DNA from 2 places in the Mesorhizobium sp. WSM4817 genome. Region 1 is predicted to be linked to the other one. Evidence: riboswitches for the same ligand, from Rfam matches in the RefSeq annotation. Region 1 holds a riboswitch; the other holds the start of a gene.
What was found. A riboswitch is a leader RNA that binds a small molecule or an ion and turns the genes downstream of it on or off. The one in region 1 is predicted to bind thiamine pyrophosphate.
Positions count from the first base shown of each region.

Region 2: another riboswitch for thiamine pyrophosphate. It lies ahead of thiB (thiamine ABC transporter substrate binding subunit); the one in region 1 lies ahead of thiC (phosphomethylpyrimidine synthase ThiC).

Region 1 covers NZ_JBVVQQ010000002.1:451,204-459,025, reverse strand. Annotated here, with positions in the region: gene AC0L2K_RS04815 (ABC transporter substrate-binding protein) at 1-1,353, shown strand, start outside; gene AC0L2K_RS04810 (ABC transporter permease) at 1,436-2,350, shown strand; gene AC0L2K_RS04805 (ABC transporter permease) at 2,354-3,277, shown strand; gene AC0L2K_RS04800 (ABC transporter ATP-binding protein) at 3,274-4,914, shown strand; TPP riboswitch at 4,997-5,113, shown strand; gene thiC (phosphomethylpyrimidine synthase ThiC) at 5,214-7,043, shown strand; gene thiO (glycine oxidase ThiO) at 7,040-7,822, shown strand, end outside.
Region 2 covers NZ_JBVVQQ010000018.1:37,681-45,502, reverse strand. Annotated here, with positions in the region: gene AC0L2K_RS22855 (RNA polymerase factor sigma-32) at 202-1,065, shown strand; gene AC0L2K_RS22850 (M48 family metalloprotease) at 1,297-2,724, opposite strand; gene thiQ (thiamine ABC transporter ATP-binding protein) at 3,016-3,786, opposite strand; gene thiP (thiamine/thiamine pyrophosphate ABC transporter permease) at 3,783-5,402, opposite strand; gene thiB (thiamine ABC transporter substrate binding subunit) at 5,495-6,508, opposite strand; TPP riboswitch at 6,552-6,665, opposite strand; gene AC0L2K_RS22830 (thiamine diphosphokinase) at 6,768-7,412, shown strand; gene AC0L2K_RS22825 (ABC-F family ATP-binding cassette domain-containing protein) at 7,414-7,822, shown strand, end outside.

The DNA.
Region 1 (7,822 bases):
CAGATACTCAGCCAAAACGTAGTTGAATCGTTGACCGTCATCGATCCGAACAGCGGACAGCCCCAGCCGAAACTGGCGACCGAGTGGACCAGCGTGGATCCGACCACCTGGCGGATCAAGCTGCGCGAAGGCGTCAAATTCCAGGACGGAACCGAACTCAATGCGGATGCGGTCGTCTTCTCCATCAACAGGATGATCAGCGGCAAGCTTACCTGCAGCAACATTGCGAAATTCGGCGATGCCAAACTGACGCTGACGCCGCTCGACAAGCTGACCGTCGAAATAAAGTCGGACAGGCCCGAGCCCATCATGCCGACGCTGTTGAGCGTGGTCATGATCGTCTCGCCGAAGACGCCGGTCGACCAGGCGGTGAACGATCCGGTCGGCACCGGCCCGTTCACGCTGTCGACCTTTTCCCCGCAGACCGTGGTGCTGGACGCGTTCGACGGCTATTGGGGCAACAAGCCGCAGATCACCAAGGCAACCTATGTCTGGCGACCCGAATCCTCGATTCGAGCCGCCATGGTGGAGACCGGGGAAGCCGACCTGACACCGTCGATTGCCATCCAGGACGCCAGCAATCCGGAGACGGATTTCGCCTACCTGAACTCCGAAACCACCGCCATCCGCATCGATGCCGCCGAGCCGCCGCTCGACGACCTGCGCGTGCGCAAGGCGCTCAACCTGGCGATCGACTGGGAAGGCCTTGCCCAGCTGTTCGGCGACGACGTCAAGCGTGCGTCGCAGATGGTCGTCTCCGGGATCAACGGCCATGACGATGCGCTCGAGCCTTGGTCGTATGATCCGGAAGAGGCGAAAAAGCTTATCGAAGAGGCGCGCGCGGCGGGCGTCGCGGTCGACACCGAGATCAAGCTCATCGGGCGAAACGGCATCTATCCGAACGGCGCCGAAGCGATGGAGGCGATGATGACGATGTGGCAGGATGCCGGCCTCAACGTGAAGCTGACCATGCTCGATGTCGCCGACTGGCTGCGCTATCTGCAAAAGCCGTTCCCGGCGGAGCGCGGCCCCAATCTTCTGCAGATGATGCATGACAACAACAAGGGCGATGCGGCCTTCACGGTGCCGATCTTCTATCGATCGAGCGGCAGCTACTCGACCTTGGCCGATCCGGCATTCGACAAGCAGATAGACGAGGCACTGGCGGCGACCGGCGAAGCCCGCACCAACAGCTTCAAGGCGATCTTCGGCAAGGCCCGCAACGAAGTGGTGGCGGACATCCCGATGTTCCACATGATCGGCTATACCCGGGTTGGCACCAGGCTGGAATGGAAGCCCGATATCACCACCAACAGCGAAATACCGCTGGCCAATATCGCCATCAAAGACTGAGCGATACGGGGGTGCCAGGCGGTCGTCGCCCTGCGCCCCCTGACCCGCTGCCTCCGTCGATATCCGCCGAAGGGCATCCGAAATGATAATCTATCTTGGACGCCGGGCGTCGCACAGCATCCTGTCGGTCATCGGTCTTTTGACCTTGGTTTTTTTCCTGACACGGCTCACCGGCGATCCTTCCGCCTTGTACCTGCCTCTGGACTCGACTGCAGAAGCTCGGGCCGCGTTCGCGCGGTTGAACGGCCTCGATCAGCCGATCCATTGGCAGTTTCTGGGATATCTGCGCGATCTGCTGCAGCTGGATTTCGGTGAATCGCTGCGCCAGAACCGCTCGGCGATGCAGGTCGCGCTCGAGGCGTTCCCGGAAACGCTGAAGCTGGCCGTCGTCGCGATCACGCTGTCGACCGCCTTGGCAATCCTTGTCGGCTCGCTGGCGGCCGCGTGGCCAGGCAGCATCTTCGACCGTATCGCCAGCCTCGTCTCGCTGGCCGGCGCAAGCGCGCCGGATTTCTGGGTCGCCATCGTCGGCATCCTTGTCTTCGCCGTGGGGCTCGGGCTTTTGCCGACATCGGGCACCGGCACCTGGGTCCACTGGATCATGCCGACCTTCGTGCTGATGCTTCGCCCTTTCGGTCTCCTGGTGCAGGTCGTGCGCGGAACCATGCTGTCGGCGCTTGCCTCTCCATACATCAAGACCGCAAGGGCCAAGGGCCTGCCGCGGCAGAAGATCATCTTCGGCCATGCGCTTCGCAACTCGCTGCTGCCCGTCGTCACGGTCGCCGGCGACCTGGCGACCAGCCTCGTCAACGGCGCCGTCGTCGTGGAGTCGATATTCGGCTGGCCCGGCATCGGCAAGTTGATGATCGATTCGATCATCCAGCGCGATTTTGCCGTCGTCCAGTCGACCATCCTGGTGACGGCAACCGCCATCTTCATCCTGAACATCGCGATCGACCTCCTCTACGCGGCTCTCGATCCGCGCATCCGGTACTGAGCCATGACGATCATCACCCCCGACATCAAGCCGGCGGCCGTTCCAGGCAGCGGCCGCGTGCTTTTCGCCTATTTGAAGCGCGACAGGCTTGCGCTCGCCGCCGCCATTTTCCTGGTGATCGTCGTGCTCGCTGCGGTCCTCGGCCCGTGGCTGGTGGGCGATGCCGCTTCGCGGCTGGGCCTGCGCCAGCGCAATCTTGCCCCGTTCTCGCTGGCCAGTGGCTGGATCTACGTCCTTGGCGCCGACACCCTCGGCCGGCCCATCCTGGCCAGGCTGATTGTCGGCGCGCAGAACACATTCGGCATTGCCGCGGCGGCGGTGTTCGCGTCGATGCTGGTCGGTGGAACGCTGGGCCTGATAGCGGGCTATTCGGAGCGCTGGTACAGCCATCTCATCCTGCGCCTCGCCGATGTCGTCATGAGCTTTCCCTCGCTGCTGCTGGCGCTCATCGTGCTCTACACGCTGGGTCCGAGCATCACCAACCTGGTGATCGTTCTCGCCGTGACGCGCATGCCGATCTACCTCAGAACGGCGCGCGCGGAAGTGCTGGAGTTGCGCGAGCGCATGTTCGTCAGCGCGGCGCGAGCCATGGGCGCGAAGCCGGCCCGGATCATCATCCGGCACATCGCCCCCCTGGTCCTGCCGACATTGGTGACGATTTCAGCCATTGATTTCGCGACCGTCATTTTGTCGGAATCGGCGCTGAGTTTCCTTGGCCTCGGCATTCAGCCACCCGACTTCACCTGGGGCGCAATGGTCGCAAACGGCCGCGGCTATCTCGCCACCGCCTGGTGGATCGCATTCTGGCCGGGCCTTGCAATCATGCTGACGACGCTGTCGCTCAACATCCTCTCGAACTGGGCGCGCACCGTCGCCGATCCGCAGCAACGCTGGCGCCTTCAGACATTGCGAAAAGCTGCCCGATGAGCAACGCGACCATTCTCAAGGTGGAGTGTCTGACCGTCGATTTTCTTTCGGACGATGAACCGATACGCGCCGTCGACGATGTCTCTTTCCACGTCAGCCGTGGCGAGACGCTGGTGATCCTCGGCGAAAGCGGTTCGGGTAAGAGCGTCAGCACCAGCACGGTGATGGATCTCATCGACTGTCCGCCAGGCGACATCGTGGCCGGCTCCTGCCTCTTCGATGGCGTCGAACTGTCAGGCCTCGGTGCCGAGGCGCGCCGAAGCATCAACGGCCGCAGGATTGCGATGATCTTTCAGGATCCGCTCGCCTATTTGAACCCGGTCTACACGGTGGGGCGCCAGATCGAGGAGGTCTATGAGAGCCACGGCGCAGAGAGCGGCAAGGGCGCACGCGCCAAGACGATAGAACTGCTTCGGCGCGTCGGCATTCCAGAGCCGCAAAACCGCGTCGACTTCTATCCGCATCAGTTCTCGGGCGGACAGCGCCAGCGCGTGATGATTGCCATGGCGATCGCGTTGAAACCGGACATCCTGATCGCCGATGAGCCGACGACTGCCCTGGACGTCAGCGTGCAAGCGCAGATCCTCGATCTGCTGCGCGATCTCCAGCGCGAAACCGGCATGGCGTTGATCATGATCACCCACGACCTCGAAGTCGCCGCGTCCATGGCGGACCGGATCATCGTCATGAACGGCGGCAAGGTCGTCGAGACAGGCATCGCCAAGGAGGTCTTCAGCAATCCGCAGCACCCCTATACGCGCCGCCTCATCGCCGCCCTGCCCCACGGCAACGCAGCGGAGGCGCCGAACAGGCGTTCGACGGCGATCGCCGGCGAGACGCTGCTCAAGGTGGAACATCTCACCAAGCACTATGAGCTTGCTTCCGGAGCTTTTAGCAGCAAGCGGACGTTCAAGGCGGTGGACGACATAAGCTTCGAGGTCAGGAGAGGAGAAACGCTCGGCATCGTCGGCGAGTCCGGCTCCGGCAAATCGAGCGTCGCGCGCATGCTGTTGGGGCTGAACGCGCCAAGCGCCGGCAGCGCGGTCTTTGCCGGTGAGAACATCTTCGACATGAATGGAAAGCGCCTCATGGCGTTTCGGCGCAAGGTCCAGATGGTCTTCCAGGACCCATACGGATCGATGAATCCGCGCATGCGCGTTTATTCGATCATTTCCGAGCCCTGGGTGATCCACCGCGATATCCTGCCGAAGGACAGGTGGAAGGCTCGCGTGGCAGAGCTCCTGGAACTGGTGGGGCTGCTGCCGGAGCACGCCGAGCGCTACCCGCATCAGTTTTCCGGCGGCCAGCGGCAGCGCATCGCCATTGCGCGCGCGCTTGCCAGCGAGCCGGAACTGATCGTCTGCGACGAGGCGGTTTCGGCGCTCGACGTCTCTATCCAGGCGCAGGTGATCGACCTTCTGGCCGACCTCAGGACGAGGCTCGGCCTCTCCTATATCTTCATCACCCACGACCTGCCGATCGTGCGCCATTTCGCCGACCGGATCATGGTCATGAAAGACGGAAGGATTGTCGAGGAAGGCCAAACCGCGGCGCTGTTCGGGGCGCCTCGCCACGACTATACGCAAAGCCTGCTGCAGGCCGTGCCGCAGCCCAAATGGCTAACGCAGGCTCAATAGTTCGTCCGCGCGCGCCCAGCAAGCGTTGCCGATTGATGGGCCGAATGCGCTTGACAAAATGGCGATCGCCCGCTCAATTTGACCCATTCACCAGGGGGGTCCCGGCAAGGGGCTGAGATACTGCTGGCTTTCGCGGCGCAGTGACCCGTTGAACCTGATCCAGTTCATACTGGCGTAGGGACGGTGCAAGCGCTTTGCGGAGTCCATGCCCGAAAACCTGTAAGCAGGCAGGCAGAAGCGTCTTTTCATCCTTCCGGCACAGAACTGGGTCTCCAATGCATGAGCAAAGGAGCCTCAAAATGAATGCCATTTCCCCCGCCGTGTCGACGGGACCGCTGCCCGCCTCAAGGAAAATCCACAAACCCGGCCTGATTCACCCGCAGATCAGGGTGCCGATGCGGGAAATCGCCGTCCATCCGACGGCAGGCGAACCGCCTGTCACCGTTTACGATCCGTCCGGCCCCTATACGGACCCGACTGTCGAAACCAGCATCGAAAAGGGCCTCGCCAGGTTTCGCAATGAATGGGTGACGGTGCGCGGCGACGTCGAATTCCACGATGCCCGCAGTGTCAGGCCGGAGGACAACGGCTTTGCGTCAGGTGAGCGCCTGACGCCGGAATTTCCCGTGCGCCACCGGCCGCTAAAGGCAAAAACGGGCCAAGCGGTGACGCAGCTTGCCTATGCGCGCGCCGGGATCATCACCCCCGAAATGGAGTTCGTCGCCATTCGCGAGAATCTCGGCCGCGAGAGCTTACGCGGCGGGATGCAGCGCGACGGCAACTCTTTCGGCGCGGCAATCCCGGACTTCGTCACGCCGGAATTCGTGCGCGACGAGATAGCGCGCGGACGGGCTATCATTCCCGCCAACATCAACCACCCGGAGAGCGAGCCGATGATCATCGGCCGCAATTTCCTGGTCAAGATCAATGCCAATATCGGCAATTCAGCCGTCACCTCGTCGATGGCCGAAGAGGTCGAAAAAATGGTCTGGGCGATCCGCTGGGGAGCCGACACCGTCATGGACCTGTCGACCGGTCGCAACATCCACAACATCCGCGAATGGATCGTCCGCAATTCGCCTGTGCCGATCGGAACCGTGCCGCTCTACCAGGCGCTTGAGAAGGTCGGAGGGATCGCCGAGGACCTGACCTGGGAAATCTACCGCGATACGCTGATCGAACAGGCCGAACAGGGCGTCGACTATTTCACCATCCATGCCGGTGTGCGGCTGCACTACATCCCGCTGACGGTCGACCGGGTCACCGGCATCGTGTCGCGCGGCGGTTCCATCATGGCGAAATGGTGCCTGCATCATCACCACGAAAGCTTCCTCTACGAGCATTTCGAGGAAATCTGCGGCATCTGCCGCGCTTACGACGTGTCGTTCTCGCTCGGCGACGGCCTTCGTCCCGGCTCGATCGCCGACGCCAACGACGCGGCGCAGTTCGCCGAACTGGAAACGCTCGGCGAGTTGACAAAGATCGCCTGGGCCAAGGATTGCCAGGTCATGATCGAGGGGCCAGGCCACGTTCCGATGCACAAGATCAAGGAGAACATGGACAGGCAGCTCGAAGTCTGCGGCGAGGCGCCCTTCTACACGCTTGGGCCGCTGACCACCGACATCGCACCCGGCTACGACCACATCACCTCAGGCATCGGCGCTGCGATGATCGGCTGGTACGGCACGGCGATGCTCTGCTATGTCACGCCCAAGGAGCATCTCGGTCTCCCCGACCGCAACGACGTCAAGACGGGCGTCATCACCTACAAGATAGCCGCGCACGCCGCCGACCTCGCCAAGGGTCATCCGACAGCGAAGCTCCGCGACGATGCGCTGTCGAGGGCGCGGTTCGAGTTTCGTTGGGAAGACCAGTTCAACCTGTCGCTCGACCCCGAAACCGCGCGCTCCTTCCACGACGAGACCTTGCCGAAGGAGGCGCACAAGCTGGCGCATTTCTGCTCGATGTGCGGGCCGAAATTCTGCTCGATGCGCATCTCCCACGACATTCGGGCCGAGGCACAGAAAGAGGGCATGGCGGCGATGGCGGCGAAGTACCGCGAGGGCGGCAATCTTTACATGCCGGTGGACGGCGAACCGCCCATGCCGAAGATGCCGGAGCCGTCATGAGGCTGCTGGTCAAAGGGGCTGGCGTCGCCGGCCTCACCGCCGCCTTCGAACTCGCCGCCCGCGGTGCTGCGGTAACCATTGCCGAGACCCGGCATGGCCTTGGCGGCAACGCATCATGGATGGCCGGCGGCATGCTGGCGCCCTGGTGCGAGCGCGAAAGCGCCGAGCAGCCGGTGCTGGATCTCGGACGCGATGCCGCCGACTGGTGGGATGCGGTCCTGCCGGGTCATGTCACGCGGGCCGGAACGCTCGTTCTGGCAACGCCGCGGGATGCGGGCGAACTCGACCGGTTTGCAAGCCGCACGTCGGGTCATCGGCGGATCGACGAAGACGAAATCGCGCTCCTGGAACCCGATCTCGCCGGCCGCTTCCGTCGCGGGCTGTTCTTCCCGGGCGAAGCCCATCTCGACCCACGCCGTGCAATGGCGGCGCTGCATGAAAAACTCGCCGGAAGCGGCGTCGAGTTCCGCTTCGGAATGGACGCCCTGCACATGACGGGATTCGACCGCGAGATCGACTGCATAGGAATGGCGTCCAGCGATGAAAGGCTTCGCGGCGTTCGCGGCGAGATGCTGATCCTGCGTACACCGGACATCTCGCTGTCGCGCCCGGTCAGGCTGCTGCACCCGCGTTTGCCGCTCTATCTGGCGCCGCGCGCCGACCACCATTTCATGGCGGGTGCAACGATGGTCGAGAGTCTGTCCACGGAGCCGGTCACGGTGCGGGCGATAATGGAACTCCTGAACGCCGCCTATTCGGTTCATCCCGCCTTCGGCGAG
Region 2 (7,822 bases), on a different contig from region 1:
CACCGACTCACGCCAACCGGCCGAGGAGCGACCGCCGCATCGAGCTTTCGAACAGTGCAATTCACGCGACATCAGCGGCGGAACCATTCGCGCGGGTGGCACGTTTGTTGGCTGTTGTAGGGCGCGGCGTCGCCAATTCAACCACGATGCCAGCTCAGGGGCGAGCGATCGCACCGCAACGCCCGGAACAGGGAGCGTGGCATGATGGAAGATACGGCAGGGCGAACCATGGTCCGCGCGGCGATGAAAGCCCCCTATCTCGCGCGCGAGGAGGAGCATGTTCTCGCGCTGCGCTGGAAGGAAGACAACGACCAGCAGGCACTGCACCAAATCGCCATGGCGCATATGCGGCTGGTTATTTCCATGGCCTCGAAGTTCCGCCACTATGGCCTGCCCCTCGGCGACCTGGTGCAGGAAGGCCATGTCGGCCTGCTGGAGGCAGCGGCCCGTTTCGAACCGGAGCGCGAGGTGCGGTTTTCGACCTATGCGACGTGGTGGATCCGTGCCTCGATGCAGGACTATATCCTGCGCAACTGGTCGATCGTGCGCGGCGGCACCAGTTCGGCGCAGAAGGCGCTGTTCTTCAATTTGCGGCGCCTGCGCGCCCGCTTGGCGAACGGTGCCGAGCCGATCTCGAACACCTCGCTCTACCGCGAGGTGTCGGTGGCGCTTGGCGTCTCCGAGGCCGACGTGGCGATGATGGACTCGCGCCTTTCGGCCCCGGATAGTTCGCTCAACCAGCCGCTCGCCGACGATGCGGGCGCCACAGAGCGAATGGATTTCCTGGTTTCGGACGATCCTTTGCCGGACGAAGTCGTGGGCGACACGATCGATGTCGAACGCCGCTCTATCTGGCTGAAAACCGCGCTCGGCGCGCTCAATGCCCGCGAGCTCAGGATCATCGAGGAACGCCGGCTGAGCGACGAGGGCGCGACGCTCGAAGCCCTCGGCGAGGCGCTTGGCATCTCCAAGGAACGCGTCCGCCAGATCGAGGCACGCGCCATGGAAAAGCTCAAGATAGCGCTGGTGAAGCAAAACCCCGAGTTTCTGGCGACCGCCGCCTAGGGGTGTGTTGCGATTCAGGTTAGGACGAGTCGGAGTCGAAGACGGGCGCGAAGCGACCAAACCAGGTGGTTTCCGAGAACCGGAGCGGAGCGTACATAAAGTACGTGAGCACCGGCCTACGCCGGCCGTAGCCTTACTGCCGCGACCGCTCATGAGTGCTCCGGCCGGCGAAGGTCGGAAGCGCACGAAATTGCCGTTTGCGGGCCGGCATCACCTGAATATCGACACACCCTATCTGTCGGTGATGATCTTGACCTTGTCGCCGGCCGAAACGGCTGCGCCGGGCGACATTGCATTGAGCACCCTGAACAGGTCGAGCTTGCGGTCGACGCCGACCATCTGCGCCGCGAGCGAACCCATGGTCTGTCCGGGCCGGACCGTGACGACGCGGATATGCAGCGGCTTCAGCGCTGCTTTTTCGGCCGCGCTCAAGATCCGGAACGAGCCGCTGACCGAGCGCGCCACCGCATCCAGCGAGGTGCTGGCGGAGGGGGCTGCCGTCAGCAGCCGGTAGACCTGGCCGCCGGCGCGGATCACCGCGATGCCGAACTGCCAGCCCTCGGCGCTGGCATGCGCCGTCGCCGCCTCGTTGCCGTTGATTGTTTCCTGGCGCACGCTGCTTTCGTCGAGACCGGCCACCCAGCCGCTGCGGAGGTAGTCGGTCAGCGATCGGTTCCTGTCGATCGAGACGCCGTCGAAGCGGATCGCTATGTCGCCCGGCCCGGTTGCCGTCACCGCCGCGGCCGAGTTGTCGATGATGAAGCCGTCGGGCACCGAGAACGACACGCCGAGCCCCGGATGCAGGAAGGTTTCGCCACGCACATAGCCTTCCTCCGGCGTGTCGCCGTAGAGCAGCCCGTCTATGCCGGCGAGGAAGGCGTCGCGGTCGCGCGTGCCGACGCCGGGCGCGCCGAACTGGCGGGCGTGGCGCTGCGCCAGATCGATGCGTTGCGGCGTGTTCGGGTGCGTTGCCAGGAAGTCGAGGCTGGCGTCGGTGGCGCCGCTGATCGAGCGGAAATCGGTGTAGGCCGACATGGACTGCAGGAAGCGGCCGGCGGCAAACGGATCGAAGCCCGCCTCGCCGATCGACTTGATGCCGATGCCGTCGGCCTCCAGCTCCTGATTGCGCGAGAACTGGGCAAGCCGCAGCTTGCCGCGGATCAGTGCCGCCTTGGCGGTCGGGCTGTCGCCGAGCACATCCGAGACGACTTTTGTCGCAAAGCCTTCCTCGGCCTCGAGCTGCTGGCGCTGCAAGCCGTGGTTTGCAGTGACATGGCCCATCTCATGCGCGATGACCGCGGCGAGCTCGGCCGAATCGTTGGCCAGCGCCAACAGGCCGCGCGTGATGTAGAGATAGCCGCCAGGCAATGCGAAAGCGTTGACGTTGGGCGAATTGAGGATCGTGATGCGGTAGGTCTGGCTCGGGTTGGCCGAAACCACCGTCAGGCTGCCGACGACTTTGGCGACCATGCGCTCGAGCTTGGGATCGGAATATTCGCCGCCATAGGTCGCGAGGATGCGCGGATGCTGCGCCTTGGCCATTTCGGCGACCTTGCTGTTGGCGGCAACATTGTCGACGGTGACCGGTTTGCTGGAAGGCTGGAAGCCGGATTCCTGAACGTCCGGAGGCGTGAACATCTGGCAGCTTGCCAATGCCATGGCAAAGCCGGCCAGCGCCAGGAAGCGCGCCAGCGGTTTCCTTCTCACTCTGTCTGTGCCGGTCGGCAGAACAGCTTCCTTTCGGCTCTCAGCACATGGCCCGAAAATCGGGCATCGATTTTCAGATCATGCGCAAAATCAACTGCCACAGCGTCCTTCGAGCCCACGAGCGCGGATGGCACCGTAGTGGCAAATCACAACCTATGCCGGACCAGTATCGGAGGACCTAGCCACACTACTTTGACCTTGGCAAGCAAACGCCACATCGCCTGAAGCCGGTTTGGCCGTAAATTATGTCCGCTTCCGGGCAACATCTCGTGATCCTGCGCCAAACGGACCTGCACCGATATAGCGCCGAAAGGCTTCCGGTCCAGCCTTGGTAAAAAAATCGGCGACAGTCCCGGTTGCGGCAACCGTGCCATTGTCCAGGAACACCATGTCCTGGCCGATACGGTGGGCGTCCTCCGGCTGATGGGTGACGAACAGCACCGTCATGCGCCGCTCCGCTTGGAGGTCGGCTACCAGATCGAGCATGTCGTCGCGCAAGGCCGGTCCGAGCGAGGCGAACGGTTCGTCGAGCAAGAGCACCGGCCGGTCGCGCACCAGGACGCGGGCGAGCGCGACGCGCTGCCGCTCGCCGCCGGAGAGTTCGCGCGGCAGGCGCCGTTGCTTGCCGGCAAGGCCGACGCGCTTGAGCGCCCCGGCGATTGCAGCGTGGTCGGCCTCGGTCAGCCTGAGCGATGGCGAGCGGCCAAGGCCGACATTTCGTTCGACCGAAAGATGGGCGAAGAGATTGTTTTCCTGGAACACCATCGACACTGGCCGCGCCGAAGGCGGTTTGCCGCCGACTTCGCCGCCACCGATCAGCACGCGGCCCGATCGCGGCGTCTCGAAGCCGGCCACCAGGTTGAGCAGTGTCGATTTTCCCGAGCCGCTCGGCCCCATGATGGCGGTGATCTTCGAGGCGGCGAACTCGACATCGAATAAAAACGGCGCTTCGCCATAGCTGAACGAGACCTTTTCCAGCCGCACAGCCGTACCGTTTTCGCTGTTGAGCATCATGATTTTTCTCCCCGTCCCAGCCAGTCCGCGGCCAGGACAAGCGCGAGACAGACGAGGCCGAGCAGCAATGCCAGGCCGGCCGCGTCCATCGTGCGGTAGCTGCCCATGCGGGCCAGCAAGAGATAAGGCAGCGTCTGCAGGGAGTCGCTGCCAAACAGGGCAATGACGCCGAGATCGCCGAGCGACAAAGCCATCGCGAACGCGAAACCGGTGGCGAGCGGCCGCCGCAGCGACGGCCAGTCGACCAGCCGGAAACGATTCCAGCCCGAAATGCCAAGCAGCAAACAGAGCCGCTCGTGGCGTTCGCTCGCCGCATCATAGCCGGGGCGAATGGCGCGGATGGCAAACGGCATCGCCATCACCGCATTGACGGCGACGACCATGACAGGGGCGATGGCAAAGACGTCGCTGACGGTCCGCAGGAGCAGGAACCAGCCGGCGCCGATGACGACGGGCGGCACGACGAGGACGAAGCCGGCGCCGGTATCGGTGGCGTATTCGAGCAGCGTCCTGGCGCCGACGCGACGCCTCAAGGCCAGCGCCCGGCGTGCCATGACCAGCGACAGCGACAGCGCCACTGCAAGCAGCGCCGCCAGCAAGGCGAGCACGGCGCTGGTCAGCGCCGCTTGCCGCACCGCGCTCTCGCCCGCCAGCCGGCCGAGATCGGCGCCAAGGCCTGACGTCACCGTGGCCGCCATCGGCCCGGCGACGAACAGCAAAGCGAGGATGATCAATGCTGCGTTCAGCACGGTCTCGGCGGCGCCGGCCGAAAGATAGCGGCGCGAAGCCACCGGCAGGTTGGCGTCGCCGACGGTATTGGCGCCGAGCCGCATCAATGCCAGCACGACGACGAAGGTCAGCGCGATCTGCAGCACTGTCAGCGTCACCGCGCGGGCAGGATCGAAATCGAAACGCAGCGCCTGGTAGATGGCGACCTCCAGCGTCGTCGCACGCGGCCCGCCGCCCAGCGTGAGTACGATGGTAAAGGATGTGATGCAGAGCATGAAGACAAGCCCGGCGACGCCCGGCAGCGCCGCGCGCAGCGTCGGCCATTCAATCAGCCGGAAGGCGGGCCTGGCGCCCATGCCGAGTTGGCTCGCCAGCCGCCACTGGTCGGCCGGCACTGTCGCAAGCGCTTCGAGGAACAGCCGCGTCGCCAGCGGCAGATTGAAGAAGACATGGGCGACGAGGATGCCGGACAGGCCGTACATGCCCGGCCAGCCCTGACCGCCGATCGCGCTGAGCACGCCGGCAAAATAGCCTGCACGGCCATAGAGTGCCAGAATCCCGAGTGCTGCGACGATGGCCGGCAGCGCGAGCGGCACGGCGAAGAGCTGCAGGATCAGGCCGCGACCAAAGAAGCGCGGATGCCGCGACAGCGCCCGCGCCACGAACAGCGCTGGCACGACGGAGAGCAGTGTCGACAGCAATGCCTGCCACAACGTGAATCGGGCGACGCTGAAGAGGTAGGAATCGAAGGCCGACGCGGCGCCGGACGGATCGCGGGCGCCTTCGACGATGAGCCCGGCGAACGCGCCGCCGATCAGCAGCGCAACAGCGGCAAGCGCAATTGTGCCGGCGGTGACGCGGGGGTCGGCAGGATATCCGGTACGCATGCCGCCCTGCCTAGTTCAACGATCGTCGAAGCAGAAAATATGGCTGAGGCCGAGTTCCCGGCGCCGTAGAGTGATCATCTCTCAATCACAAGCTACTTGCTCATCACCGACAGCCATTCGTCGACCCAGGCCTTGCGGTTGGCGGCGACCTCTTCGGGGCTTAACAGCAACGTCTTGGTCGGCTTGACGAGCTTGTCGAAAGCCGGATTGAGCGGCTTCTCGGTCTTGCCGGCAGGGAACATCCAGTTGGTCTCGGGAATGACATCCTGGAATTTCGGCCCGGTCATGAAAGTCAGGAACTGTTTCGCCAACGGGTTCTTCGCACCTGATTTGGTGATGCCGGCAACCTCGATCTGCAGATACGCGCCCTCGTCGAAGGACGCTGCCTGATAGCGTTGGGTGTTTTCGGCGACCATGTGATAGGCCGGCGACGTGGTATAGGACAGCACCATCGGCGCCTCGCCCTTGGTGAACAGGCCGTAGGCCTCGCTCCAGCCCGGCGTCACGGTGAGCACCTTTGCCTTAAGCTTGGCCCAGGCTTCGGGCGCCTTGTCGCGATAAACCGACTTCACCCACAACAGCAGGCCGAGACCGGGCGTCGAGGTGCGCGGATCCTGAATGACGATCTTTTCATCGGCATTGCCCTCGACCAATTCCTTCAGGCTCTTCGGCGGCGTCTTCAGCTTTTCGGTGTCGTAGACGACGGCGAAATAACCATAGTCGAACGGCACGAAAATATCGTCGCTCCAGCCGCCCGGCACCTTGACGTCGATGACGGCACCATGCGGCGAAAACAGGCCGGTGGCCTTGGCTTCCGCCGTCAGATTGGTGTCGAGGCCGAGCACGATGTCGGCCTTGGTCGCGGCCCCTTCCAGCCTGACGCGGTTGAGCAGGGCGACGCCGTCGGCGACCGCGACGAATTGGAGAATACAGCCGCATTCGGCCTCGAACGCCTTTTTGACCGCCGGGCCTGGACCCCATTCGGCGGTGAAGCTCTCATAGGTATAGACGGTGAGTTTTTCCTGCGCGGATGCCGACCCGGTGCCGGCGAGAACGGTCGCCGCGAGCAGCACTGCCGAAACAAGTGTGTATAAAAACGTGCGCATCGGCGCCTCCTTCGTTGGCGTTGAAGGGAATTGAGGCGTCGGCTTGTCCGAAACGTCTAATCCCTCCGCCGGTACAAACCGGATCAGGTTCAGCGGGTTGGCAGGTTGCCTCTCAGCCGGTCCGCGAAGATCGCGTCCAGCACCCCGTTAGAGCGCTTCGACACATAGGCCCGGCCCATCTGCGGCGCAAGCGGAAGTTTGCCGGGCATCCGGACCGCGGCCTTCCGTATCGCAAGCAGGGCTGGTAAGGGCCACGCATATGAGCAAATTCACCATCCTGCTTGGCGGCGACCTTATCCGCACGCCGCTGCTCGACCGCCAGGTCGAAGGCACGCGTGTCATCGCCGCCGACGCCGGCATCAGCCATGCCCGGACTCTGCGCCTGACGCCGGAACTCTGGGTCGGCGACTTCGATTCGGTGCCGGCGGATTTGCCGGACGAGCTCGCCGCCGTGCCGCGCCAGGTGTTTCCGGCAGAAAAGGACAAGACCGACGGCGAACTGGCTATCGCCGCCGCGCTCGAACGCGGCGCGACCAGCCTCGTGCTCGCCGGCGCGTTCGGCGGCAAGCGCACCGACCACGCCTTCCTGCACCTGGCGCTCGGCGTCCGGCTGGCCGAGGCAGGGACAGAGGTGCTTTTGACCAGTGGCGCACAGGAAGGCGTGCCCTTGCTTCCCGGAAAGGCCGGCTTCGACTACGCCGACGGCACGCTGTTTTCGATTCTCGGCTTCTCCGACCTTGCCGGTCTGACCGTGACCGGCGCCAAATGGCCGCTGAACCATGTCGAGGTGGCGTTCGGCTCGTCGCTGACCATTTCCAACGAGGTCAAGGGCCGGCTCGAAGTCGCGCTGGGCAGCGGCCGCGCGCTGTTGCTCGCCCATCCATTCCCCCTACCTGAAAGCTGACATGGCGCCGCCGCTTCTCAATCTCGACGGGATAAAACTGACCTTCGGTGGCACGCCGCTGCTCGACGGGACGGAACTGACGGCGTCGGCGGGCGACAAGATCGCTCTGGTCGGCCGCAACGGCTCGGGCAAGTCGAGGTTGCTGAAGATCGCTGCGGGATTGATCGAGCCGCAGGATGGCGAGGTGTTCCGCCAGCCTTCGGCAACAGTGCGCTACCTGCCGCAAATGCCCGACATGGATGGTTTCGCCAGCGTCCGCGCCTATGTCGAGGCGGGTCTCGGACCCGCCGACGATCCCTACCGCGCCACCTATCTGATGGAGCATCTCGGCCTGTCCGGCGAGGAACGGCCGAACGATCTCTCCGGCGGCGAAGCCCGCCGTGCTGCCCTGGCCCGCGTCATGGCGCCGG